Pigmentiphaga sp. H8: one gene and its partner. Each later gene encodes a partner of the first gene's protein in a complex. Links are inferred from orthologs where the notes say so. Each region holds a gene or a part of one and is shown on either strand. Other genes may lie near its edges.

Region 1 (11,518 bases):
CTGGACAGGATCGAGATGGAGCAGGTCACCGTCGACGAAGCGGGCAAGGCCGCGCAGGTTCGCGCGCGCATCAAGTACAAGAACGGCAAGGACCAGACCCAGGTCCACAAGCTGGTCAACGAAGACGGTACCTGGAAGATCCTGCTCAAGTGAAGCCGGCCCGCGCGGCGCTGCGCCGGCTGGGCGGCGCGCTGGTCCTGGCGCTGCTGGGCGCGGCCGCACAGGCGGCGGACCTGCTCGCGCCCGGCGCCCGGGCGGGTGACCTGATCTTCCGCGAAGGCACCGAGGCGGTCAGCGCCGCCGTCATGGCGGTCGACCGCGGCGCGTACAGCCATGTCGGCATGCTGGTGGGCCAACCGGGAAACTGGCAGGTCGTGCATGCCACGCCTTCCGAAGTGCGCGGCCGGCCCGATGGCGTCGTGGTCGATGCGCTGGCGTTCTTCGTCGATCCCCGGCGCTCCCGGCGCCACGCGGTCTATCACGTCGAGGCCGGCGACGAGGCGCGCCAGCGCGCCGTCGCCCTCGCGCTGTCCATGCAGGGGCGGCCGTTCCGCATCGCCGACCCGGCCGGTACCTATTGCACAGAACTCGTCTGGAAGGCCTGGCGCGATGCCGGGATGGACCTGGACGTGCGGTTCACCTCGTTGGCCCTGCCCTTGCTGCCGGGCAACTATCTGCTGCCGAGCGACCTGCTGGCATCGCCACGGCTTCGGCCGCTGGCGCCGGCCCTGCCCTTGCCGGCGCGGAGCTAGGCCCGTTCCTGCGTCAACTGCTCGAACAGGTCGTACAGCCGCGGGTCGCTCTTGCGCCCCCGCTCTTCCCGCATGATCCGCATGATGTCCTGGTGCGTGCGCGGCCGCTGGTAGGGACGCGTCGAGGCCATCGCGTCATAGCTGTCGGCCAGGCTCACGATGCGCGACAGGAGCGGAATCTGTTCGCCGTGCAGGCCGTCGGGATAGCCCGCGCCGTCGAACCATTCGTGGTGATGGCGGATGGCCGCGGCGACGACGCTCGAGTCGTCGCAGGGAACGGCGGCGAAGATGCGTTCGCCGCGTTCGGAATGGGTCATCATCAGTTCGCGCTCATCGGGGTCCAGGCGGCCGGGCTTGTGCAGGACGGCGTCGGGAATGCCGATCTTGCCGATGTCGTGGAAGCGCGCGGCCGCGGCCAGCAATTCGAGTTCGCCTGCCGCCAGGCCGCAGGCGCTGCCCAGCATCCAGGCCAGTTGGCCCACGCGGTCGCAATGTTCGTGGGTTTCGGCGCAGCGCTCGCTCAGCGCGACGAAAAGCGGATCGAGAGTGGGGTGTTCGGGGATGGCGTCGGACATCGATGTCGTGCTGGAGAAAAAACCTGCGAATTCTACTGCCCGGTGCTTGCATGGTACCCTGGCGCCCGGCGGACGACGGAAGCCCATCAAAGGCCTTCCGGCAGGCCGTCGTCCTCGCGCCTGATGCGCGGGGCCGAGCATGGGTGTCTGACGATATGGCTTCCCCTTCGCTGGTCGACTCCAGGGCGTCCTGGATCATTGCTACCGCCGCCCTCTGTTGCCTGGGCATGACCTTCGGCGCGCCGCTGATCTCCACGGTCGGGCTCAAGGCCATCGCCGGCGAAATGGGAGGCGCTCGTTCCGTGCCCGCCCTGGGAGGCTCGCTGGCCTGGCTCGGGTCGGCGGTGGGTGGCGTGATGATGGGGCGGCTCGCGCACCGCTTCGGCGTGCGCTGGACGGTCATGGCCGGCTCCGTGTCGGTCTGCCTGGGGCTGTTCATCTCCACCCTGGGCGAGCCGTGGCTGCTGTATATCGGCCACGGCGTGTTCATCGGATTCCTCGGCATGGGCGGCCTGAACGCGCCGCTGTACGTCTACGTCAGCCAGTGGTTCGAACGCCGGCGCGGCTCCGCGCTGGCCTTGCTGTCCAGCGGAAGCTACATCGCCGGCGTCGTCTGGCCGCTGGTGTTCGAACACACCATCAGCACCTGGGGCTGGCGCGCGACCATGATGGGCTACGGCGTGCTCGAGGCAGGCGTCGTGCTGGTGCTGGCGTCCCGCTTCCTGCGGCCCGTCGCCGACACCGCCGTCCGCGCGGCGGAGCACAAGGGCGGCGAGCGGCCCACCGTGTTCGGCCTGCGCCCCAATACCGTCTTCGTCATGCTGGCCGGCGCCGCCTTCCTCTGTTGCATTCCCATGGCCATGCCGCAAAGCCACCTCGTCGCCTTGTGCTCCGACCGCGGCCTGCCGGCGGCCGTGGGCGCGGCCATGCTCTCGGTCCTGCTGGCCGCGGCCTTCATCAGCCGGCAGGCCTGGGGGCTCGTCGCCGACCGCATCGGCGGGCTGCGCACGGCGCTGATCAGTTCGGTGATGCAAGCCGCCGCCGTCTCGGGCTACCTGTACGTGACCGAGCAGTTCGGCCTTTTCACCGTCTCCATCGCCTTCGGGCTGGGCTTCAGCGCGCTGATCCCGGCCTATGTCCTGGCCGTGCGCGAGGCCTTCCCGGCGAAGGAAGCCTACTGGCGGGTTCCCTCGCTGATGCTGATGAGCGGCTGCGGCATGGCGGTGGGCGGATGGCTGGCCGGCTACATGTACGACCGGTATGCCTCGTACGATCCGGCGTTCTTCACCGGCGTGCTGACCAACGTGGCGAACCTGGTGCTGCTGGCCACGCTGGTCGTGTTGCAGTTCAGGTGGATGCGGCGGGCCACGGCGTGACGCGGCGCCGCCGGGGGGTCAACTGATCTGCAGGTTCAGCTTCTTGATCACCTTGTTCCAGTAAAGGATCTGCTTGTCGATGAAGGCCTTGAGCTCGCCGGGCGAACTGCTGGTGGGCTCGGCGCCTTCCTGCCGGAAACTGGCCTGCAGCTTGGGTGAGTTCATGACCTTGACCACGGCGGCGTTCAGCGTCTTGATGACGTCGTCGGGCGTTCCGGCCGGCGCCAGCAAGGCGTTCCAGGTGTTGATCTCGTAGTCCGCGAACATGCTGTTCTCAGCCATGGTGGGGACCTCGGACAGCTGCTGCACGCGCGTGCGGGTCGTGACGGCCAGCGCGTCGAGCTTGCCGGCCTTGACCAGCGGCATGGCGGCCGGCAGGGTGGCGAAAGTGAATTGCGCGTCGCCGCTCATCACCGCGGTGTTGGCCATGGCGCCGCCGCGATACGGCACGTGGACGATCTCCACCCTGGCGGCATCGCCGAACATGGCCGCCGCGATGTGGACCGGCGAGCCGTTGCCGCTGGTCGAATAATTCAGCGATCCGGGCTTGGCGGCCGCGGCCTTCACGAGTCCGTCCAGCGATTGATAGTTGCGCTTGGGATCGGCCACCAGCACCAGCGGAATGGACGCCAGCATCGAGACCGGTGCGAAGCCCTTCACCGGGTCGTAGTTGAGCGAGTTGTACAGGGAAGGATTCATGCCATGGCTGGAGACGGTGGCGATGAAAACGGTGTAGCCGTCCGGCTTGGCGTTCTGTACGTAGGCCGCGCCTATGCTGCCCGCCGCCCCGGGCTTGTTCTCGACCACCACGGAAGTCTTGAGTTCGGCGGATAGCTGCTCGCTCAGCGCGCGGGCGAGCAGGTCCGTCGTGCCCCCGGCTGCATAGCCCACCACCAGCCGGATGGGCTGTTCAGGATAGGCCGCCGCGGCGTTGCCCGCGGCCAGTGCCAGTGCCGCCAGCAACATGAGTTTCCGTGATGTCATCCTCTTCTCCTTTTCGACGAGGGGTCAGCGGCCTTTGAAGACGGGCCGCCGCTTTTCCGCGAAGGCTTTCTTGCCTTCTTTGTAATCGTCACTGTCGAAGCACTGGACCACCAGCGCCTTCATCGCATCCAGGTCGATGTCCGCGCACCGGTCGGCCAGGATGTGGATCATCTTCTTGCCCGCCTGCAGCGTCAGCGGCGCGAGCGCATTGATCTTGTCGAGGTAGCCGGCCAGGCAGGCATCGAGGTCCTCGCGCGGCGCCACCGCGTGCAGCAGGCCCTTCTCGCGCGCCTGTCCGGCGGGGAAGCGGTCCGCCGTCAGGAAGATCTCGAGCGCGTTGGCGGTGCCGGTGGCGCGCACCAGGTTCTGGATGGCCGTGAAGCGATAGCCCAGCCCCAGCTTGCCGGCGGGAATGGAGAACGAGGACGCCTCGCTGGCGATGCGCAGGTCGCAGCACAGCGCGATGTTCAGCCCGCCGCCTATGCAATAGCCATGGATGCGCGCCAGCAGCGGCTTGGGGAAGTCGCGCAGCGCGAGCTGGGCGGCCTCGGCCACGACCTCGTACTGCTCGACCGCGTCGGTGCCGGTGCGCAGCGCGTCGAACTGCGAGATGTTCGCGCCGCTGACGAAAGCCTTTTCGCCGGCGCCCGTCAGCACCACGCTGCGGATGCCGGGGTCGCGCAGGAAGGCGTCCAGCGCGACCGGTATGGCCGCCCACATCGCGTACGAGACGGCGTTGTGGCGGTCGGGATCGTTGAACGTGATCCAGCCGGTCGGGCCGTCCTTCTCCACGATCAGCTGGTCGCAGATCTCGTCTTGCAGCAGGCGCTGGCGGGTCATGTCCTTTCCTTGTCCATGTAAGCGGCGATGCCGTTGTTCAGATGCCTACGCACCGCCGCGCGGGCGGCATCGCTGTCCTGCCGCCGGATCGCGTCGAAGATCTCCTGGTGCTCGGCATCCACGTGGCCGATGCGCGGCGTGCCGCTGTGGCGGTAGCGCAGCGTGCGCACGGCGTTGTGGATGACGTAGCTCAGGTGTTCCATCAGGCGCGTGAAATAAGGGTTGTTCGAACAGCGGGCGATGACCAGGTGGAACTGCAGCGCCGCCTCCGCGCCGCGCTCCCAATCCTTGCCCGCCGCGTCGGTCCTGCGCAGCGCGGCTTCCAGCTCGACCAGTTGTTCGTCCGTGCGGGCCTGTGCCGCCAATGCCGCCGCGCCCGCCTCGATCTCGATGCGCAGCTGCGAGACCTGCAACAGCTGACGGATGTCCAACAAGTCTTCCTGCACGATCTTGAACCTGCGGCCATTGACGTTGCCCGCCACGAAGGTGCCGACGCCGCGGCGGGTCTCGATCAGGCCGTCCAGTTTCAGGCGCGCGATGGATTCGCGCACCACGTTGCGGCTGACCCCGAACTGGCCAGCCAGATCGTGCTCGGTGGGCAGCCGCTCGCCCTCCTTGAAATCACCCGAAAGAATCTTCTGGCGCAGTTGGCGGGCGATGGCGTCGGGCAGGTTGTCGGGCCGTTCGAAAGCGGTGAACATGGCGACCTCGCGGAGTGGAAGAGGCAGGTTTTATATCACCCCCTCTTCCTTCAGCGCGTCGATGTCGCCGGCCGACAGGCCCAGCATCTCGTAGACCGGGGCGTTGTGCTCGCCTCGCGACGGCGCATGCGCGTACTCGCCCGGATCCGAGCGGCTGAAGCGTATCGCCTGCCCCATGACCTGGATGTCGCCCAGTTCCGGATGCCGCAGCGAGGCCGCCATGCCCAGGTGCCGGACCTGCTCGTTCTCGAAGGTCTTGTCCATGGTCAGGATCGGGCCGCAGGGCACGCCTTCCCGGTTCATCAGGTCCACCCATTCCTGCGTGGGCCGTGTCCGGGTGCGCTCGGCGATGGCGGCATTGAGCGTCGGCCGGTTGCGCGCGCGCAGGGGCACGGTCGCATACCGCTCGTCCTGCAACAGCGCCTCGGCGCCGATCACCTTGCACAGGCGGGCGAAGATCTCGTTGCCCATCGCGGCGATGTTCATGTGGCCGTCCGCGGTCGGGAACACGCCGGTAGGGCTGCTGGTGGGATGGTCGTTGCCGCTCTGGCCGGGCACTTCCTTGTTCATCAGCCAGCGCATGGCCTGGAAATCCATCATCCACACCTGGGATTGCAACAAGGAGGTCTGGACCCACTGGCCCTGCCCGGACTGCTCGCGCTCCAGCAGCGCGATGAAGATCCCGATGGCGCAGAACAGGCCCGCGGTCAGGTCGGCGACAGGAATGCCGGCGCGCATCGGCCCTCGGCCCGGCTCGCCGGTTACGGACATGATGCCGCCTATACCCTGCGCGATCTGGTCCAGGCCCGGACGATCGGCGTAGGGGCCGTCCTGGCCGAAACCGGACACGCTGGCGTACACCAGGCGCGGATTGACCTGGCGCAGGCTTTCGTAATCGATGCCCAGCTTGAACTTCACGCTGGGGCGATAGTTCTCCACGACCACGTCGGCCTGCTTCACCAGCTCCAGGAAGAGGGCCTTGCCCTTGGGATGCTTCAGGTTGAGCGAAATGCTCTGCTTGTTGCGGTGCGTGTTCTGATAATCGGCGAACTGCGCCGATCCGCCGGGCTTGTCGTCGTCGGTGGCCGAGGGTTCCTCGATCTTGATGACGCGGGCCCCCCAATCCGCGAACTGCCGCACCGCCGCGGGGCCGGAGCGGACGCGGGTCAGGTCCAGCACCGTCAAGCGCGCCAACGGTTTCATCCGCCGTCTCCTTGTTCTTTCTTGCAGGCCGGTCCGTGGACGCCCTGTCATAGGTAGGTTGTTGGACATCCTACATAAAAGAATCCGGAAATACAAAAACTTTTTTACCCCCTGGGCTCAGGACAACGCGGCTACGCCGCCCGGCCTCCCGGCCAGGGCCGTCCGCAGGAACCGGTCCAGCGCATTGCCGAACGCCCGCCGGTCCGCTTGGCTGAACGCGGCCGGCCCGCCGGTCGCCACGCCGCTCGTCCGCAATTCCTCCAGCATGTCCCGCATGGCCAGGCGCTCGCCTATGGTCGCCTCGGTGTAGCGTTCGCCGCGCGGGTTCAGGACCGCCGCGCCTTTTTTCAGCACCTCGGCCGCCAGCGGAATGTCGCCCGTGATCACCAGATCGCCCGCCACCGCCTGCTCGGCGATATAGGCGTCGGCCACGTCGAAGCCGCGCGGCACCTGGACCGCGTTCACCCAGCGCGACGGCGGCGTGCGCAGCATCTGGTTGGCGACCAGCGTCACCTGGACGGCGCAGCGGTCGGCGGCGCGGAACAGGATGTCCTTGACGACCGCGGGGCAGGCGTCGGCGTCGACCCAGATGCGCAGGGGATTCATGATGGCGTTGATATCGAGGTTGTCCGGATTGCTCCGTAGAGCGTCTTACTTGCAGCAAAATGGGTGTAAATGGGTGGCATTTCCGGATTCTGTCGGAACGTATGAGCCGCGGGGCTTACTTCCCGATGCAGAACCGCGAAAAAATCACGCCCAGCAGGTCATCGCTGCTGAACTCCCCGGTAATCGACGTCAACGCCTCGTGCGCCAACCGTAATTCCTCGGCGAACAGGTCCAGCACCCGATCGCTTTGCGCCGCGTGCTCGGCCGCCAGTTCCAGGTGATTCGCCGCCGTCAGCAGCGCGTGGATATGCCGCTCGCGCGCCAGGTAGGGGGACTCCGCCGACGGGTTCCACCCGGCGATCGCCAGCAGCTCGCGCTTCAATCCGTCCAGCCCCAGCCCGGTTCTGGCCGACACGGGTAGCCGTTTGGCGCCCGCGGCCTGGGCCTGTCCGACCTGACCGCCTTCGACCAGGTCCATCTTGTTCACGACTTCCAGCACCGGAGTGCGGGGCGGCAGCCGCGAGGTGATGGCGGCGTCGAGTTCGGGGCCCGGGCGCGTGGCGTCGAGCAGGTGCACGATGACGTCGGCCTTGCCGATCTCGGCCCAGGTGCGTTCGATGCCGATGCGCTCGACGGTGTCCTCGGTGTCGCGCAGGCCGGCGGTGTCGACCACGTGCAGGGGCACGCCGTCGATGTCGATCTGCTGCACGACCTTGTCGCGCGTGGTGCCGGCGATGGGGGTGACGATGGCGGCGTCGAAGCCGGCCAGGGCATTGAGCAGGCTGGACTTGCCGACGTTGGGCTGGCCGGCCAGCACGACGTGCAGGCCTTCGCGCAGGATGGCACCCTGGCGGGCCTGCGACAGCAGCCGGGCCAGGTCGGCCTGGATGGCGGCCAGGGTCTCGCGCGCCTGGTATTTCTCCAGGAACTCGATCTCTTCCTCGGGGAAGTCCAGCGTGGCCTCGACCAGCATGCGCAGGTGCACGATGCGGTCGGCCAGGCCGTTGACCTCGGCCGAGAACACGCCCGTCATCGAGGCCGCCGCGCTGCGGGCGGCCGCTTCCGACGACGCGTCGATCAGGTCGGCCACGGCCTCGGCCTGGGCCAGGTCCATGCGGTCGTTCAGGAAGGCACGGCGGGTGAATTCGCCGGGCTCGGCCAGCCGCATGCCCATCTCCATGCCCGCCCGCAGGCAGCGCGCCAGCAGGCGCCGCAGCACCACCGGCCCGCCATGGCCCTGCAATTCCAGCACGTGTTCGCCGGTGTAGGAATGCGGCGCCGGGAAGGATAGCGCGATGCCTTCGTCGATGATCCCGCCGTCGGCATCGCGGAAAGGCAGGTAGTGCGCATGGCGCGGCACCAGCGCGCGGCCCAGCAGCGCCTGCATCAGCCCATCCAGCGGCTGGCGCGCCGACACGCGCACGACGCCGATCCCGCCGCGTCCGGCGGCGGTGGCGATGGCGGCAATCGGATCCTGGTCGGAAATCATGGGCGAAGTTCGGAAAAGGCGGCGAAGCGCATCAGGGCAACCCGGTCCTCGCACTGTAAAACAAAAGGCCGCTCCGGCTACCCGGAACGGCCCTACTGCCAGCCACTCGACCCAGGGCACCGCGGATCCGGCTTTGCCGGTCCGCCAGTGCCGCCCCCTTGAGGGGGAGCGGCCAAAGGCCGCTTGGGGGTGGGCTTTCCTTCCGGTCCACTGATGCCGCCCTGGGGGAGCTTATCTAGTTGCCTGCTTGGTGATGAACCACTGCTGCGCGATCGACAGGCAGTTGTTCACCACCCAGTACAGCACCAGGCCCGCGGGGAAGAAGAACATCATGCCGCCGAACACCAGGGGCATGATCATCATGACCTTGGCCTGCACGGGATCGGGCGGCGTGGGGTTGAGCTTCATCTGCAGGAACATGGTGGCCATCATCAGGGCCGGCAGGATGAACCAGGGATCGGGCGAGGCCAGGTCATGCACCCACAGGATCCAGGGCGCGCTGCGCATTTCCACGCTGGCCAGCAGCACCCAGTACAGCGCGATGAACACCGGCACCTGGACGATCATCGGCAGGCAGCCGCCCACCGGGTTGATCTTCTCGGTGCGGTACAGCTCCATCATCGCCATGTTGAGCTTCTGGCGGTCGTCGCCGAACTTCTCTTTCAGCGCCTGCATGCGCGGGGCGACCTTCTTCATCCGCGCCATGGACTTGTAGCCGGCGGCCGACAGCGGGAAGAACACCGCCTTGATGATCACGGTCAGCGCGACGATGGTCCAGCCCCAGTTGCCCAGCAGCTTGTGCAGCCAGGTCATCAGCAGGAACAGCGGCTTGGCGATGATGGTCAGCCAGCCGTAGTCCACCACCAGGTCCAGGCCCTGGGCCACGGCGGCCATGGCGGACTGGTCCTGCGGGCCGATCCACAGCTTGGCGTCGACGGTGTTGCCGGTTCCGGGGGCCAGCGTGCCGACGGGCTCGATGGCGCGGACCGCGTACAGGTTGTTGCCGACCTTGGACATGTCGTAGGTGCGGGCCACGCCTTCGGGCGGCACCCAGGCCACGGCGAAGTAGTGCTGGATCATGCCCAGCCAGCCGTCGTTGGCCGACTTGTTGAACGAGGCCTTGCCCTTCTCGATGTCCGAGAAGGTGACCTTCTGGAACTTGTTCTCGGCGGTATAGATGGCCGGACCGGTGAAGGTGCTGTAGAAATGGCTTTCGCCGGGCGGCTTGTTGCCGTCGCGGGTCAGCTGGAAGTACAGCGAGGGCGAGACGGGCTCGGCGCCGACGTTGGCCAGGTTGTGGCGCACGTCGATGGCGTACTGGCCCTTGTGCAGCGTGTAGGTCTTGATCAGCTTGACGCCGCCGCTCTCGGCCTCGAACGAGATCTCCAGCTTGTCGCCGGCTAGTTCGCGCGCGGGGGTGGTGACGTGGAAGGGCGTGCGGTGCGTGGGGAACGACGCGCCGTTGGCCGCGCCGACCACGCCGCTCTGCGCCAGGTAGACGCGCTGCGCGGAGTCGTCCAGCAGCACGGTGGGATGCTCGCGGTCTTCGATGTCGGCGTGCTTGAGCAGCTCGGCCTTGACGATCTGCGCGCCCACGGTGTCGAAGGTCAGGCGCAGTACGTCGGTCGTGACGACGATCTTTTCGGCGGGGGCGGCCTGCTGGGCCTGGGGCGCGCTACCGGGAACGGCGTCGGTGCCGGCCGCGGGCGTGGCCGCCGGCGTCGCGGACGGCACGCCGGCCTGGTCGGGCTGGGCCTGGGGCGCCTGCGCGGTCGCCGTCTTGGCGGGGGTGGAGCCGAACATCGAGGGATGTCCGTTGTACTTCTGCCAGCCATCCCACAGGAAAAGCAGGGATAGCGAGAAGATCATCCAGAGGATGGTGCGTTGCATGTCCATGGACGGATAGTTCCAATCGTCGTCGCGGCAAAGTCCGCTAGTGTAGCTGAGGTCCCCCCCTACGCGCTGACGCGCGCCCCGAATGGTGGGCCCCCCAAGCCGCTACGCGGCAGCCCCCCAAGGGGGCCGGGACCCGCCTTGGGGCGGCCCGGCGCCGGGTCCCGTGGGGGCGATGCGGGTGGACCGGCAAAGCCGGATCCACCGCATCCTGGGTCGGGCGCGAGGGATGGCGGGGAGAGTATCGGGGGTCATTGTTGAGGTTCTGTGCTGGTCGACCGGCTTTTACCTTGTCCTGCCGGAGGAACGGGGTCCAGACCTCCTTGGGCGTAGGGGTGGCAGCGGCAGATGCGGCGCAGGCCTAGATAGGTGCCGTGGACGGGGCCGTGGCGGTCGATGGCTTCCATCGTGTAGGCGGAGCAGGTGGGGGTGAAGCGGCAGGACTGGCCGATCCAGGGGCTCAGGAAATACCGGTAGAAACGGATGGGCCATATCAGCAGGCGACGCGGGAGCGTCGAGCCGGTTGGCAGCGCGTTGCTATGGGTTTCCGTCACGATGGGCCCCTGTTGCGGGAAAAGCCCGCTTCGGCCGTCCGGTCTAGCCGGGGCGGTTCGCCTTCGTTGCCCGGGCCAGGTGGGCGTCGATTTCCTGCCTGGCCTGGCGCTTGAGTTCGGTCAGCGAGCACGAAGGGATGCGGGCGTGCAATCTGAAGACATAATCGCCGGCCGGCAGTTCCGCGCGCCGCAGCCGGAAGGCCTCGCGCGCGACGCGTTTGAGGGCGGCGCGGCTGACCGACAGGGGGGCGTAGCGCTTGCCCACCACCAGGCCCAGCCGGGGCTGGGCGGACGGCGCCATGCTCAAAACAAAAAGCGCCCCTCTTGCAAGGCGGCGCCCTTTCAGCGCAGGGGCGAATTCCGCCGGACTGCGCAACCGCGCGGTGCCGGGAAACGACGCGCGCGGAGTCAATGCTGTAACGCTGCGTGGCCGGCCTGTACGACGGCCGGCGCTGCCGTCAGACGGCCAGGCGCTTGCGGCCCTTGGCGCGGCGGGCGTTGATGACGGCGCGGCCGCCACGGGTCTTCATGCGCACGCGGAAACC
Region 2 (15,931 bases), 120 kb from region 1 along the record:
CGCATGCCGATCCGCACCGGATGGCCGCGCTGCTCGTGGCCTGAACGCCACGTTCAGGCCACGTGTCCACGCCGGCGCGAAACGCCGGTGCGCGCTTGCGGTGGCCGCTGCGCCATGGTCAACGCGGCTTCCCAGCGCTTCTCGTATTCGTTCTGGTGAAAGTCTTCCGTGATGAAGTCGAGGAAGACCCGCGTTTTCGCCGGCACCAGCTTGCGGCGCCGATAGGCCAGGCTGATCGATAGCCGGGGCAGTTCCCAATCCAGCAGCACGGGAACCAGCCGTCCGGCCATCAGGTCGTCATGGACGACATACATGGGCTGGCTGAGAATGCCCAGTCCCTCCAGGGCGGCGCTGCGTACGATCTGTCCGTCGTTGGCATCCAGCAGCGGCGCCATCGGAATGGTGACGACTTCCTTCCCGCGCTGGAAGGTGAGTTCGTTCGGATTGTGGTAGCTGTAGCCCAGGTACTTGTGTCCCGCCAATGCCTGCGGCACGGCGGGCAATCCATGACGGTCGATGTAGGCCGGCGATGCCGCGAGGATTCTTCGCGTCGTCGCCAGCCGCCGTATCACCAGTGTCGAATCGGGCTCGTACTCGCGGGTCCGGATCGCCACGTCGATGTCATCGTCGGTGATGTCGTAGTACCGATTCGCGGCGATCAGCTCGATCTTGACGCTGGGATATTTCTCGGTGAAGCGTGGCAGCAATCGGGTGACGTGCTGCAGCATCAACGACAGGGACGCGGTCACGCGCAAGCTGCCCGACGGCGAGCTGGAAGTCAGGGCCGCTTCCTCTTCCGCCTCGGTCATCTCCTCCAGCGCGGCCTTGCATCGGGCATAGAAATTCTGGCCCACCTCCGTCACGAACAGGCGCCGCGTGCTTCGCTCCACGAGCCGCGCGCCCAGGCGCTTTTCCAATGCCGCCAGGTGCCGGCTTGCCGATGGCGTGGAGAAGTTCAACGCTTCGGCCGCCTTGCTGAGGCTTCCCGTTTCGACGACCCGCACGAAGAATTCATATTCAGCCCAACGGTCCATCGTGCATTTCTCCATTTGCTGAAAAACTCGTTTTCAGGCTCGGCCATTTTTCCGCGGCGGCTGCTTCGCTACGATTCTCCCATACCGCTGGCGTCTCCAATCGAAAAGGAACCCTCGACAATGAACACGCAGGCGCATGGCGCTCAACCTGTCTGGCCCGCGGCGGATTTCTCCCGCGTTCCCTACGAGGTGTTCACGGACCCGCGCATATACCGCCTGGAGATGGAACGGCTGTTTCGCGGTCCCGTCTGGAACTACCTTGCAATGGAATGCGAGATTCCGCAGTGGGGAGACTACGTCACCAACTGGGTCGGCGACACCCAGGTCATCGTCAGCCGCTCCAGGGACGGGTCCATCCACGCCGTCGAGAACTCCTGTGCTCACCGGGGCGCCCGGCTTGCCGACAAGGTGCGCGGCAACGCCAGGCGCCACGTCTGCCCTTACCATCTGTGGACCTACAGCCTGTCAGGCGATCTTGCCAGCGTGCCTTTCGAGAAAGGCCACAAGGGAAAAGGCGGCATGCCGCCCTGCTTCGACAAGAAGGACCATGGCCTGCGCAAGCTTCGCATCGCGACCCATGGCGGCCTTGTCTTCGGCACGTATAGCGATGACACCGAGCCCCTTCCCGCCTACCTGGGCCCGCACAGCCTGACGCAGATAGACCGCCTGCTGATGCAGCGAACGCCCAAGGTCATCGGCTATCTGCGCCAGAAGATCGCGGGCAACTGGAAGCTTTATAACGAGAACGTCCGCGATCCTTATCACGCGTCGCTGCTGCATTTGTTCCAGGTGTCCTTCGGCATCCAGACACCCGCGATGAAAGGCGGCATCAAGCTGGACAAGGACGGCAAGAACACCTGGAATCATTCGATCCTGAGCGACGACGATGCGCAGGGGCTGCGTGATCTGGATCGGGACTACGCCGGCAGCGGCAAGCTGATGCCGGATCTTCAGATGCACGATCCAGCCATGCTGGAGGTGCCGCTCGATCTGCAGGACGGCTACAAGACCACCCTGTTGTCGATGTTCCCGTCGCTGGTCGTCGCCCAGGTGGACAACACCTACGCCATCCGCCATCTGCGTCCGAAGGGCCCGGATGCGGTCGAACTCCACATCACCTACCTCGGCTTCGAGGGCGATACGGACGAGGACCTGCACAATCGACTGCTGCAGGTCAACCTGATCGGGCCCGCGGGATACATCTCGATGGAAGACGGCGAAGCCCTTCGGCTGGTCCAGCTAGGACTGAAGACGCGGCACGGCGAACATTCCGTGCTGGAGATGGGAGGCACGGGAGAACTGCACGACACGGATTACCTGTCCCAGGAAATCTCGATCCGCGGGTTCTGGACGCACTATCACCAGTTGATGGGCTTCGAGCCGGCTGCTACTGAAAAGGTCTAAAGGCAATCCCATGGTTCCTTCACTTCAAGCCCGGGTCGAACGCTTCAACTACGACTATGCGGACGCGCTCGATCAGCGGCGCTATGCGGAATGGCCGGACTTTTTCACGGCCGACGCCTGCGACTACCGCGTCGTGTCGCGCGAAAACCATGACGCCGGACTGCCCGCCCCGCTGATGGGCTGCTACAGCCATGGGATGGTCAAGGACCGCGTGACCATGCTGATCAAGGGCACGCTTACGTATCGGGACGTGAACTTCCGCCACTACATCACCAACGTGCGCGCCGACGAAACCGACGCGGGCGCCATTTCCGCCAGCGCGAACTTCCTGGTGATGCAGTCGGATCTGGAGGGAAACGCGTCGGTCTATATGGTCGGCCGATACGAGGACCAGATGGCGATCGCCGGTGATCGCCTCAGGCTCAGGCGGCGCCTGGTCATCGTCGATTCCTTCAGCATCGACAACATGCTGGCCGTGCCGCTCTGATTCCTCGATCCGTTCAGCTGTTTTCCAGCACGTCCGCCAGGCCCTGCTTTTCCAGCAGCGACGACAGGTGTTCCCAGCCGTGGAAGTCGATGATGATCTGGCCGCGTTCCTTCGCGCCGATCTTGAAGGCCACCTGCGTGCCCAGCCGATCGGACAGCGCTTCTTCCAGCCGCAGCACGTCGCGCGACTTGGCCGCGGGTTTGCGGCTGGACTTCTGCGCCGCCTCTTGCAGCGTCTGCGCGACGAGCTTCTCGGCCTCGCGCACCGACAGCCGCTTGGCCACGATCTGCGTGGCAAGCTGGATCTGCGTGGCGGCATCCACCGCCAGCAGCGCGCGGGCGTGGCCCATGTCGAGGTCGCCTGCCAGCAGCATGGTCTGCACCGGCGCGGCCAGGTTCAACAGGCGCAGCAGGTTGCTCGTGGCCGAACGCGAGCGGCCGATGGCCTGGGCGGCCTGCTCGTGCGTCATGCCGAATTCGCCGATCAATCGCTGCACGCCCTGCGCTTCTTCCAGCGGGTTCAGGTCCTCGCGCTGGATGTTCTCGATCAGCGCCATGACCGCGGCGTTCTCGTCGCTGACCTCGCGCACCAGCACCGGCACCTCGGCCAGGCCGGCCAGCTGCGCGGCGCGGAAGCGGCGTTCGCCCGCGATGATCTCGTAGCGCCCGCCTTCGATCGCGCGGACCAGGATGGGCTGCATCACGCCCTGGGTGCGTATCGATTCGGCCAGTTCGCCCAGCGCGCCCTCGTCCATGCGCGAGCGCGGCTGGTAGCGGCCGGCCTGCATGCTGGACACCGGCAGCGTATTGGGCGGACCTTCCTTCGCTTCGGGCTGGGCCGTGGACTTGGTGCCCAGCGTGCTGACCGCCGGCATGTCGGCGCCCAGCAGCGCGTCCAGTCCGCGTCCGAGTCCTTTGGGTTTCTTCACACCCTTAGATCCTGCTTTCATTTCCATGATGTGCTTCCCCAAAGCTATAGCGTCTTCATACGCTCTATCATTTCCGCCCCGAAGGCCACGTAGGCCTGCGCCCCCTTGGACGCGGGGTCGAACACCACGCCCGGCAGGCCATAGCTGGGCGCCTCGGCCAGCCTGACGTTGCGCGGGATGATGCTGTTGAATACCTTGTCGCCGAAATGGCTCTCGAGCTGTGCCGAGACCTGCTGCTGCAAGGTCACGCGCGGATCGAACATCACGCGCAGGAGGCCGATCACGCGCAGGTCGGGATTCAGGTTGGCGTGGACCCGTTTGATGGTGTTGACGAGATCCGACAGCCCTTCCAGCGCGAAGTACTCGCACTGCATGGGAATGATCACGCCATGCGCGGCGGCCAGGCCGTTGAGCGTCAGCAGCGACAAGGTGGGCGGGCAGTCGATCAGCACGAAGTCATAGCGGTCGGCCACGGCGGCGATGGCATGCTTGAGCTGCCGCTCGCGCTCTTCGAGCTCCACCAGGTCGATCTCGGCGCCCGCCAGTTCGCGGTTGGAGGGCAGGACGTCATAGCCGCTCTCGGATGCCTTCGCGGCCTCGGCGATGCTGGCTTCGCCGATCAGGACCTCGTAGAGCGTGGCCTGCAGCTCGCGCTTGTCGATGCCGCTGCCCATGGTGGCGTTGCCCTGCGGATCGAGATCGACCAGCAGCACGCGCTGCTTCTGGGCCACGAGGGCCGCCGCCAGATTGACCGCGGTGGTGGTCTTGCCGACACCGCCCTTCTGGTTCGCGATGCAGAAGATGCGGGCGGTGCGCTTGGCGGCCAGCGGCTCGGCGCCGCTGATCGCCTCCAGCTCGCCGGCTTCTTCTCCGGACGGTGCCGCCTCGTTGACCATGCTGGAATTGGAAGACATCGAATACAACCTGATTATTGGGTGAATCTGACGCGCCGATGGCCGGCGCCGCGTTCTGCTAACCCTCGTTTGCCCCGCCCTCGATGCGGTCCATCCAGACCAGGCAGCGGCGGGCGGACAATCTTGGCACATAAAGCGTCGTAACGCCTTCCACCTGCCATGCGCCCTGGTCCTTCAGCGCCTGCATCTCGTCTTCCGGCGGATGGCCCTTCATGGCGGCCAGCCGCCCTCCGGGCTTGACGTGGCGTCCGGCCAGCGCGGCAAAATCGTGCAGCGAGGCGAACGCGCGCGAGACGACGATGTCGCACTCGGCGGGTTCGAGCTCCTCGACCCGCGCGTGCGTCGCGTCCAGGTTGGACAGCCGCAGCACCCCGGCCACGTGCTTGATGAACGCGGTCTTCTTTTCCACCGCGTCCACGCAGCGCACCTGCCATTCCGGCCGGCAAATGGCCAGGACCACGCCGGGCAGTCCTCCGCCCGAACCCACGTCCAGGATGCTGGCCGGCTGGCCGGCAAGGCGCTGGGCCAGTTCCGGCACCACCGACAGGCTATCCGTTATGTGATGCAAAAGCATCTGCTCAGGCTCGCGTATGGCCGTGAGGTTGTAGGTGCGGTTCCAGCGCAGCATCTGCGCCAGATAATTCAGCAGCAGATCGATACGCGCATGATCGAGCGGCAGGCGCAACACCGCGCAGTCCGACTCGAGCTGGGCGGCGAATACCGCGCCATTGAAAGGTTCCTGCATCGGGATCGGTTTCCGGGACATGTTCATGGGACGACCCTCCGGCGGCCGGGAGCTCCCCTTGCCGGGGAAGCGGACACGCTTCCCCGCAAGCCGCGCATCGATACCGACGAGCCTCCTGTCTCGTCGTGGCGCGGCTTTTCTCCCAGGAGAAGGCGTGTGGTTGTCGAGCGGCCGTGGGACACGCTCATGCCGCCCGGTTCGCGTCGGCGGCGGAATCGGCATTCAGCTTTCCGTATTGGCGGCGCTTCAGGTGTATCAGCAGGAGCGAGATGGCGGCAGGCGTGATGCCCGAGATGCGGGCGGCCTGGCCGATGGTTTGCGGCCGATGAGTCTTGAGCTTCTGGCGGACTTCGAAGGACAGGCTGCGCACCGAGTCATAGTCGATGTCTTCGGGTATGCGCTGGTTCTCGTGCCCGGCCTGCTTGTCGATCTCGTTCTGCTGGCGCGCGATGTAGCCCGCATACTTGACCTGGATCTCGACCTGTTCGGCAACGATCTGGTCGGTTACGCCCGGCCCCGCCAGCAATTCCTCGTCCGCATTCTTAGCTTGCATAAGTGCATCATAGGAAACGTTCGGGCGCTTGAGCAAGTCGAATAGTGTGTACTCACGCTCGATCGCCTTGCCCAGCAGCGGCTCGGCAGCGTGGGCCGGGAAAGTCCGGGGATTGATCCACGTGGACCGCAGGCGCTCGACCTCGCTCGCCACGGCATCCCGCTTGCGGTTGAAGGCATCCCAGCGCGCGTCGTCCACCAGCCCGAGCTGGCGGCCGGTTTCCGTCAGGCGCCAGTCGGCATTGTCCTCGCGCAGGCTCAGGCGATACTCGGCCCGCGACGTGAACATGCGATAGGGCTCGGTCACGCCGCGCGTGACCAGGTCGTCGGCCAACACGCCCAGATAGGCCTGGTCGCGGCGCGGCACCCAGGCTTCCTCGCCCTTCACCTTCAGGGCGGCGTTGATGCCGGCCAGCAGTCCCTGCGCAGCCGCTTCTTCGTAGCCCGTCGTGCCATTGATCTGTCCGGCGAAGAACAGTCCGGAAATGGCGCGGGTCTCGAGCGACGTTTTCAGTCCACGTGGATCGAAATAGTCATATTCGATGGCGTAGCCGGGCCGCAGGATATGGGCATTTTCCAGCCCGGGCAGCGAATGGATCAGGTCGAGCTGCACATCGAAGGGCAGGCTGGTCGATACCCCGTTGGGGTAGAACTCGTGGGTCGTCAGCCCTTCCGGTTCCAGGAAAACCTGATGGGATGTCTTGTCCGCAAAACGGTGGATCTTGTCTTCGATGGACGGGCAGTAGCGCGGCCCCACCCCTTCGATGACGCCGGTGTACATGGGCGAACGGTCCAGGCCGCCACGGATGATCTCGTGCGTCCGCGCATTCGTGTGCGTGATCCAGCACGGCAGTTGGCGCGGATGCATGGCGACATCGCCCAGGTAGGAAAACACCGGTACCGGATCCAGGTCGCCGGGCTGTTCTTCCAGCACACTGAAGTCGATAGAGCGCCCGTCGATACGGGGCGGCGTCCCGGTTTTCAGGCGTCCCTGGCCCAGCTTGAGTTCCTGCAGGCGCTTGCCCAGCGAGATCGCGGGCGGATCGCCGGCCCGGCCCGCCGAGTAGTTCTGCAGTCCCACGTGAACCAGTCCGTTCAGGAAAGTGCCTGCGGTCAATACCACCGCCCGCGCGCGGAAGCGCAGGCCGATCTGGGTGACCGCGCCGACTACCTTGTCCCCTTCCAGCATCAGGTCGTCCACCGCTTGCTGGAACAGCCAGAGGTTGGGCTGGTTTTCCAGTCGATGACGAATAGCCTTGCGATAGAGCACCCGGTCTGCCTGGGCTCGGGTAGCCCGCACCGCAGGCCCTTTGGATGCGTTCAGGATGCGGAACTGGATCCCTGCTTCGTCCGTGGCTAGGGCCATGGCCCCGCCCAGTGCGTCGACTTCCTTCACCAGATGGCCCTTGCCGATCCCGCCTATGGAGGGATTGCAGGACATCTGCCCCAGGGTCTCGATGTTATGCGTGAGCAGCAGCGTCTTGCAGCCAGCGCGCGCTGCCGCCAATGCAGCCTCGGTACCAGCGTGGCCGCCGCCTACAACAATGACATCAAATTCGGTTGGATACAGCATGGTGGGATCCGCAAAAGGCCAGGTTTCACCTGGCGACCTGGCAGCCTTCGTGGCCAGGGAGAGATATCCGGGTCTGGTGAGAAAACGCCACGGTAACTTGGGATTATAGGATTCTCGCCCTGTCAGCGCGAGCATTACCCTGGACAAGCTGCTCCATAGTGTTTCACGTGGAACACTGGGGTGCCTGCTTGAGCTATTCAGGATGCGTGTGTCAGCGCTACGTGGCAGTGGATAGGGTGGGTACGTGATCGCCGTACCCGCTAACACCAGGAATAGGCGTCGGGAGATGCGGATGAGCCCTCGCCAAGGTCTCGACCAAATTTCCTCTACGATCAAGGCGTGCCGATGTTTCACGTGAAACATCGACGCGCTGGGGCCACTCTTCTTTCACCCGAAAGAGCCCGGGAAATTCGAGTTCTCTACGCTTCAGCCACTTGGGAACACTTGTCGGGTGAACAGCCATAAGCCAGCTTGGGGGTGAAGGCAGCGGCCCTGTCGCTGGCATCAGCCCGACCACGGCACACAAGTGGCAAGACCACTTACCAAGCAAGGGGGACATCGAGTTGGTCGATCGCAGTTCCCGCTCCATCCGGTAGTTCCGGTCATGCGCTACCGATGAGAAACAGCTCTCGGCCATTGCGTTTCTGAAAGCTGCGGTGGTCCCACTACTCAACATCTAGCCACTCAGGGCGTTCACTCCGGGAAAGTCGGCCGCAATACTCCACGTGAAATTTTTTCGCTCACGTTTCCCGGCTGGCCTCCCCTTCGGCAATGTCCATCTCTTCACGCATGGCCCGCGCGGTCAGTACCTCCAGCATTTCAAACAAGCCGGTGATCCGTTCTGGCGAATAGCCATCCAACAGCCGCTCATTGCGCTGCCGGGACAACTGCCGCAGGGTGACGGCGGTCTCCATGCCCAGGGGGCTCAGCCTTAGGTCGGCTCGCCGGCTATCCCGTGCCGAGGTCCCTCTTTCGACCAATCCATTTCTGGTCAAGACACCGATCGCCCGGCTGATCTGCGCCGCATCGACCATGGCCAGGGAAGCCAACTTGCGTATCGAGACTGGCTGGAAATCGGCAAGCAACCTGACGACTTGCCACTCTGTCTGAGAAAACCCGAACTGCATCCGGGCCTGCAATTGGGAAGCGCGTGCCAGCGCCTTGCCAAGCGCAGCCACCCTGGGAGCCAGCAAACCCTCCTGGCCGCGTACGTCCAACGCTTCGAAGGAGCCGGCGGGTTCCTTTCCAGGCAGGGGATTGCTTATCATGGGTGGCAACTCGTTCGAGGTTTTCATGGGGAAGATGAGGCGTCATTATCCTCGCCCTGTCTGCATTCGCACAATTCCATGACAAACCGTGCTATTTTCTTCGAGCTAGAAGAAAATGCAAGATTCAGTCATGAATCTTAATAAGGCGCGGGACTCCCCATGTTCACTCCGCGGAATCAGGGAAACAGGACCGTATCCAAAACGTTGATGTAGCCGTTGTCCACTTCGACGTCGGGCTCCAGCACTTCGGCATCCGATAGCAACAGCCGGCGGTTCTTGCGATGGACCGTCAGCGTCTTGCCGCCCTCGGTCCTGATCTGCGTTCCTTCCTTGGCATCCTTCAGGCTGACCTTGCCCGCCACCATGTGCAGCTTCACCACCTGCACCAGCGTGTCCTTGTTCCGCAATGCCTCGCGCTGGGCCGAGGGCAGTTTGGCGAAGGCTTCGTCGGACGGCGCGAACACGGTATAGGGCTGGCCTTTCAGCGTCTGCTCCATACCCGCCTCGCGTACCGCGTTGACCCATGAACTGAACATTCCGGCCGTCTGGGCCGTGTCGATGATATTGCGCGCCTGGACACCGGCGGGGCTCATCAGGCCCAATGCCAATGCCGTGGCGATCGATCCGAGTATGTATCTGACATGCATGCGCTTCTCCCGAGCGACAAGTTTCTCCTTGGGACATGACCGGCTTGCGGCCGTCTTCCATGGTCGCTCGCCACGCTGTAACCAGGGTCATCGCTTGGCAAGGGGGCGCAACAGGGAACGGCATCCCGCCCCTACGGCGTCCCTTCCAGGGCCGCCGGAACGTCTTTCTTCAATTGATCCAGCACGGCCCTGATCCTGGACGCGGTGGGTCGATGGGCATGGACCAGTGCATGGATGGGAAAAGGCGGCACGGTGTATTCGGGAAGCAGCTGCACCAGGCTTCCCTTCCGTAGCGCGTCGATGCAGGCGGGTTGTTGCACCACGCCTATTCCACAGCCGGACTGAATCAGCTCGTACATGGGCCGCCAATGGCTGGTGGTGCACGAGGTTTGTATCCGCGCCTGCCGCACGCCTTTTTCCGGATGGCTGAGCGGGACGCGGTCATTGGCGAAGATTCCGTTGACCCGGATGAACGGGTGGCGGACGAGGTCGTCCGGGGTTTCGATCGAACCGTGCCGTTCGATGAACGAAGGGGCGGCAACCAGCACCCGTCCGATCTGGCCCAGCGGATGGGCGACGAAACTGCCTTCGGCCAGGGAGCCGACGCGCAGCGAAATATCGACGCCTTCCGTCACGGGATCGACCACGGCGTCGTTCAGGATCACGTCCAGGTGCAGCTTGGGATAGGCAATCCGGATGCGAAGCAATATCGCGGGCAGAACGATCTCGCCGAAGCACTGGGCGGAAGCTATGCGGACGCTGCCGCGGATGTCCTCTTGCTCGCCCTGCCGGACGACGGCTACGGCTGCGTCGGCGGCCGCCAGGAGGGTCTTGCAGTGATTGTAGAAGGTCTTCCCTTCCTCGGTGCAGACCAGCCCGTTCGCATCGCGGCTGAGCAGGCGGACCTGGAGGAATTCCTCCAGTTTCTCGATGCGCTCCCGGACCGAGGCATGGCCCAGGTCGAGTTCACGGGCAACGGCGGAGATGCTTCCAAGTTCGACGACCTGGGTATAGATGCGTGCTGCGGACAGAAGATCCATGGCGTTCGAATCTTGCCTTCCAATAACGGAAGAAACGTAGCAGTTATTATATTTTGGCGAATTTTGCCGACAGGATAAAAAAACCCCGACGCCCAGGGCGGGCATCGGGGCCGTGCATCGCGAGCCGGAGCGGTACTCCGCCCGGCTTGCGAGCGAGGCTCAGCCTTGCAGGCGCTTGGACAGGCGCTGCTTGACCTCCACCAGTTCGTTCGGCAGGCCCTGCTTGAGCAGGTCGAACAGTTCGTCGTGCAGGCGCAGCTCTTCCTTCCAGGCTTGCGTGTCGATCGCGGTGATGCGATCGAACTGCTCACGGGTGAAGTTCAGGCCTTCCCAGCTCAGGTCCTCGTAGGAAGGCGTGACGCCGAAGACGTGGTCCACGCCCTGGGCCTTGCCATCGATGCGTTCGAGCATCCACTTCAGCACGCGCATGTTTTCGCCGAAGCCGGGCCAGACGAATTTGCCGTTCTCGTCCGTACGGAACCAGTTCACGCAGAAGATGGCGGGCAGGCGCACGCCGGCCGACTCGAGCTTGGCGCCCAGTTGCAGCCAGTGGCTGAAATAGTCGCTCATGTTGTAGCCGCAGAACGGCAGCATGGCGAAGGGATCGCGGCGCACCACACCCTGCTTGCCGGTGGCCGCGGCGGTGGTTTCCGAACCCATGGTGGCGGCCATGTAGACGCCCTCGACCCAGTTGCGGGCCTCGGTCACCAGCGGCACCGTGGTGGAGCGGCGGCCGCCGAACACGAAGGCGTCGATGGTCACGCCCGCGGGGTTGTCCCACTCGGCGTCGATGGCCGGGTTCTGGTCGGCGGCGACGGTGAAGCGGGCATTCGGATGCGCCGCCTTGCGGCCCGTGGTCTTGCCGATTTCCGGCGTCCAGTCCTTGCCCTGCCAGTCGATGCAGTGGGCGGGCGGCTCGCTCATGCCTTCCCACCAGACGTCGCCGTCGTCGGTCAGCGCGACGTTGGTGAAGATGACGTTCTCGCGCAGCGTCGCCATGCAGTTGAAGTTGGTCTTCTCGTTGGTGCCGGGCGCGACGCCGAAATAGCCGGCCTCGGGGTTGATGGCGCGCAGCTTGCCGTCGGGGCTGGGCTTGATCCAGGCGATATCGTCGCCGATGGTGGTGACCTTCCAGCCCGGCAGCGACGGGATCAGCATCGCGAAGTTGGTCTTGCCGCAGGCCGAGGGGAAGGCCGCGCCGACGTGCATCTTCTTGCCCTCGGGCGAGGTGACGCCCAGGATGAGCATGTGTTCGGCCAGCCAGCCCTGGTCGCGGCCCATCTTGGAAGCGATGCGCAGCGCCAGGCACTTCTTGCCCAGCAGCGCGTTGCCGCCATAACCCGAACCGAAGGACCAGATCTCGCGGGTCTCGGGATAGTGGACGATGTACTTGGTGTCGTTGCAGGGCCAGATGACGTCGGCCTCGCCCTGGGCAAGCGGCTTGCCCACGGTGTGGACGCAGGGAACGAACACGCCGTCGGCGCCCAGCACGTCATAGACCTTGCGGCCCATGCGGGTCATGATGCGCATGTTGGCCACGACGTAGGGCGAGTCGGACAGCTCGACGCCGATCTGCGCGATGGGCGAGCCCAGCGGCCCCATCGAGAACGGAATCACATACATGGTGCGGCCGCGCATGGAACCGGCGAACAGCCCGTTCAGCGTGGTGCGCATTTCCGCCGGGTCCACCCAGTTGTTCGTGGGGCCCGCGTCTTCCTTGCGTTCGGAGCAGATGAAGGTGCGGTCCTCGACGCGCGCGACGTCGGACGGATCGGACCAGGCCAGATAGGAATTGGGACGCTTGGCGGGATTCAGGCGGCGCAACGTGCCGGCCTGGACCATCAGTTCGCACAGCCGGTCGTATTCTTCCTGCGAGCCATCGCACCACTCGATGCGATCGGGCTGCGCCAGCGCCGCGACTTCGGCCACCCAGGCCTTCAATCGTTCGTGACGTACCCAGTCGGGAGCGTCGACCGCCGAAAGTTGTTTGGGAACCGATGTTTTAGGCACGGCGTTCATTGGTGACATTCTCCTCGACGCTGGGGCGCCTGATCATGATGTAAATAATGAGCCGGGCATCGATTGGCCCGGCCGGACTTTAACTTAATATACCCCACCCCCTTTCCGCAAAAGTTTCCAGGAAGAAAGGGTCCGTTACCGTTGGCAGCTACCACTTACAAGACCAATTGGACTACCATCGACGCTGATTGAAGGAAAGCCCATGCGCATAACGATTCTGGACGACTATCAAGACGCGGTACGCAAGCTGGACTGCTTCAGTCTGCTCGATGGCCACGACGTCAAGGTCTACAACAACACGGTCAAGGGGCTGGGCCAATTGGCCGTCCGGCTGCGCGACACGGAAACGCTGGTACTGATCCGTGAGCGTACGCCCATCACCCGCGCCCTGCTGGATAAATTGCCTCAGCTGAAGCTGATTTCCCAGACGGGGCGCGTCGGGTCGCACATCGACGTGGAGGCCTGCACCGAGCGCGGGGTCGCCGTCGCTCAGGGGGTCGGCTCGCCTGTTGCGCCGGCAGAACTGACGTGGGCGCTCATTATGAGCGCGATGAGGCGAATTCCTCAATATGCGGCAAACCTCAAGCATGGGGCTTGGCAGCAATCCGGCATGAAAGCGTCGTCGATGCCGCCCAATTTCGGCTTGGGCCGGACCTTGCACGGGGGCCGATTGGGCCTGTTCGGCTACGGCAAGATCGGCAAGATCATCGCGGGCTACGGCAAGGCCTTCGGCATGAAGGTGACGGTCTGGGGCCGCGAATCCACCCTGGACCGGGCACGGGCCGACGGCCTGGAGACGGCGGCCAGCAAGGAGGCGCTGTTCGAAGGCAGCGACGTGCTGTGCATGCTGCTCAAGCTGAGCGAGGAAACCCGCGGCATCGTCACGCTGGCCGACCTGCAGCGCATGGGGCCCGAGGCGCTGTTCGTGAATACCTCGCGGGCGGAGCTGGTGGAGCCCGATGCCCTGGTCCTGGCGCTGAACCGGGGCCGGCCGGGGCTGGCGGCGGTCGACGTCTTCGAAAGCGAGCCCATCCTGCAAGGCCACCCGCTGCTGCGGATGGAGAACGTCATCTGCACGCCGCACATCGGCTTCGTGGAAAGCAACAGCTACAACCTTTATTTCAAGGTTGCATTCGAGAACATATTGGCGTGGGCGGCGGGGAAACCCGCTAATCTGGTCACCCCGTAGGGAAGCCCACCCCTGCCCGCTTGTGCGGGCCAGGGAAGCCCACCCCCTACCCGCTTACGCGGGCCCCCTCAAGGGGGCGATGCGGGTGGACCGGAAGGAAAGCCCACCCCCAAGCGGCCTTTGGCCGCTCCCCCTCAAGGGGACGATGCGGGTGGACCGGCGGAGCCGGATCCACCGCATCCTGGGTCTAGTACCCGTTTCTTGGGTTATGGCACCGGTGCTATCGCTGGCTGCCGGCGGTAGCACCCGTGTTTCAGTTCAAGATGCTTTCCCTAGACCCAGGAAACCGCGGATCTGGCTTCGCCAGTCCGCCGGTTTCGCCCCCTGGGGGGCGCCCGAAGGGCGTAGGGGGGTCAGTAGGTGGGGTCAAATACTTTAGAAAAAAACAAGCCCACCCCGCTGGGGAGCGGGATGGGGAAGCGGGGCGGCGTGCGCCGCCCCGCGCATGTGCGGCTATTTACAGCGGCTTGATGTCGGAAGCCTGGGGGCCCTTGGGGCCGTCCTTGACTTCGTACTCGACTTCCTGCCCTTCGGCCAGGCTGCGGTAGCCGCGGCCGACGATGGCGGAAAAGTGAGCGAACACATCCGGACCACCGGCGTCCGGCGTGATGAAGCCGAAACCTTTGTCCGCGTTAAACCATTTGACCTTGCCCTTCTGTGCCATGTTCGGCGTCCTCTAATCAATAAACAATGCAATGGAACCAAGAACGCCGACACGAACTGAAATGCGGTAATGGCGGACATCCGCAATGGCAGACGGGACTTGCGTGCTGCTTGAATTCAACTGCGAATCGCAGCATACCCGCGTGTACTTTGCGAATCAATAATATTTAGCAGGCGTATCGCAAATGCCATGTCCACGCCGCGCAACAGGCCCGGATCACCCTGCGCAGGGCGCTCGAAATCAGTCGCGCAACGCCGGAAAACGCATAAGCAAACCACGGTAGAGCGGCGGGGTGATCAGCAGCACGAAGGCCAGCCGGAACACCTGGAAAGCCGTTACCAGCGGCACCCCCAATTGCAGCACCTTGGCGGTGATGCACATCTCGGCAATACCGCCAGGCGCCAGCCCGAGGATCAGCGTGGGCAGCGCGATGCCGCTGGGACGCGCCAGGAGCAGGCTCAGGCCCACCGAAAGCATGATCACGACCAGGGTGTAGGCCAGGATCAATCCCATGAAGCGCGGGGCCGTCCGGAAGAAATCGGGGGTGTAGCGGTCGCCCAGCGACCAGCCTATGAGCAACTGCGCGGCGTTCAGCATGAAGGTGGGCATCGCCGACAAGGCCATGTCGTTGGACGTCAGCAGGATGGTGACGGCCATGGGCCCCAGCACCCAGGCATTGGGTATGCGCAGCCGCACGGCCAGCAGCGCGCCGCCGGCACCCAGCGCGAACATCGCCGCCAGGCCGGCGGGATCCACCGCCGTCATGGCGGGCGCGAAAAGCCCGCTGCCGTTCACGCCCGACATCCGGAAAGCCAGCGGCACCAGCACGACGACAAGCAGGATGCGCAGGCTGTGGGCCGAGGCGACCAGCGCCACCTTGCCGCCGTAGCGGTCGGACAGGTTGGCCATTTCCGCCGCGCCGCCTATGGTGGACGAAAAATAGGCGGTGCTGAATTCCACGCCGCCGGCGCGCTGGAGGAACCAGGCGCCGGCCAGCCCCGCGGCCACCGAGAAGATGGCCCCCAGCAGCAGCGGCAGCAGATTGCCCGCGATCTCGTCGACCACCATGGGCGTGAAATACAGCCCCAGGCCCACGCCTATCACCCACTGTCCCGCATAGCGCAGTTCGGTCCGGCTCCGGGACTGCACGCCGGCGATCTTGGTCGCCGCCGTGGCGATCAGCGCGCCCAGCATCCAGGGCAGCGGGGTATGGAGCGCGACCGCTATCAGCGAGCCGCAAAGCGCGATGGCGAAACCTAGCAGTAGACGGACGAACATGGGGAACGAAACAGGCGGGCGTGGCCGCCGGCGGACGCATGGAGGTAGACTGATTCGATGAAGACGAATGGTACATCCAAGGCCCAAGCAAGCTGATGATTAATTCCAAATTGCCGGACGTCGGCGTCACCATCTTTACCGTCATGAGCCGGCTGGCCACGGAAACCCGCGCCATCAACCTGGGCCAGG

What was found.
Region 2: the proteins of mnmE (region 1) and mnmG are in contact, whole or in part, in a solved structure (PDB 9HIP), measured with the Escherichia coli proteins. The link is inferred for Pigmentiphaga sp. H8 from one-to-one orthologs.

Annotation. Positions count from the first base shown.
Region 1 is NZ_CP033966.1:5,981,336-5,992,853, forward strand. What follows is about bases 6,339-9,208. They hold mnmE (tRNA uridine-5-carboxymethylaminomethyl(34) synthesis GTPase MnmE), read right to left. Parts: upstream 8,524-9,208; coding sequence 7,153-8,523; downstream 6,339-7,152. Other genes in these bases: EGT29_RS28360 (CaiB/BaiF CoA-transferase family protein), read right to left, coding at 6,339-6,431; EGT29_RS28365 (YaiI/YqxD family protein), read right to left, coding at 6,549-7,028; yidC (membrane protein insertase YidC), read right to left, coding at 8,758-9,208. In the rest of the region: EGT29_RS28325 (DUF4878 domain-containing protein), read left to right, coding at 1-153; EGT29_RS28330 (YiiX/YebB-like N1pC/P60 family cysteine hydrolase), read left to right, coding at 150-752; EGT29_RS28335 (HD-GYP domain-containing protein), read right to left, coding at 749-1,327; EGT29_RS28340 (MFS transporter), read left to right, coding at 1,483-2,703; EGT29_RS28345 (tripartite tricarboxylate transporter substrate binding protein), read right to left, coding at 2,722-3,687; EGT29_RS28350 (enoyl-CoA hydratase), read right to left, coding at 3,712-4,527; EGT29_RS28355 (FadR/GntR family transcriptional regulator), read right to left, coding at 4,524-5,228; more of EGT29_RS28360, read right to left, coding at 5,259-6,338; more of yidC, read right to left, coding at 9,209-10,422; membrane protein insertion efficiency factor YidD, read right to left, coding at 10,671-10,949; EGT29_RS28385 (ribonuclease P protein component), read right to left, coding at 11,017-11,385; rpmH (50S ribosomal protein L34), read right to left, coding at 11,432-11,518. UniProt on the Escherichia coli protein: Exhibits a very high intrinsic GTPase hydrolysis rate. Involved in the addition of a carboxymethylaminomethyl (cmnm) group at the wobble position (U34) of certain tRNAs, forming tRNA-cmnm(5)s(2)U34.
Region 2 is NZ_CP033966.1:5,863,839-5,879,769, forward strand. The notes cover bases 5,168-8,090. They hold mnmG (tRNA uridine-5-carboxymethylaminomethyl(34) synthesis enzyme MnmG), read right to left. Parts: upstream 7,638-8,090; coding sequence 5,697-7,637; downstream 5,168-5,696. Other genes in these bases: rsmG (16S rRNA (guanine(527)-N(7))-methyltransferase RsmG), read right to left, coding at 5,168-5,512. Outside these bases: EGT29_RS27760 (GTP-binding protein), read left to right, coding at 1-44; EGT29_RS27765 (LysR family transcriptional regulator), read right to left, coding at 54-1,034; EGT29_RS27770 (Rieske 2Fe-2S domain-containing protein), read left to right, coding at 1,155-2,438; EGT29_RS27775 (aromatic-ring-hydroxylating dioxygenase subunit beta), read left to right, coding at 2,449-2,925; EGT29_RS27780 (ParB/RepB/Spo0J family partition protein), read right to left, coding at 2,939-3,874; EGT29_RS27785 (ParA family protein), read right to left, coding at 3,898-4,767; more of rsmG, read right to left, coding at 4,826-5,167; EGT29_RS27800 (MarR family winged helix-turn-helix transcriptional regulator), read right to left, coding at 8,378-8,932; EGT29_RS27805 (fasciclin domain-containing protein), read right to left, coding at 9,082-9,552; EGT29_RS27810 (LysR family transcriptional regulator), read right to left, coding at 9,684-10,592; EGT29_RS27815 (phosphoenolpyruvate carboxykinase (GTP)), read right to left, coding at 10,752-12,611; EGT29_RS27820 (D-2-hydroxyacid dehydrogenase family protein), read left to right, coding at 12,814-13,800; EGT29_RS27825 (cold-shock protein), read right to left, coding at 14,258-14,464; EGT29_RS27830 (AbrB family transcriptional regulator), read right to left, coding at 14,705-15,742; EGT29_RS27835 (methionine aminotransferase), read left to right, coding at 15,838-15,931. UniProt on the Escherichia coli protein: NAD-binding protein involved in the addition of a carboxymethylaminomethyl (cmnm) group at the wobble position (U34) of certain tRNAs, forming tRNA-cmnm(5)s(2)U34.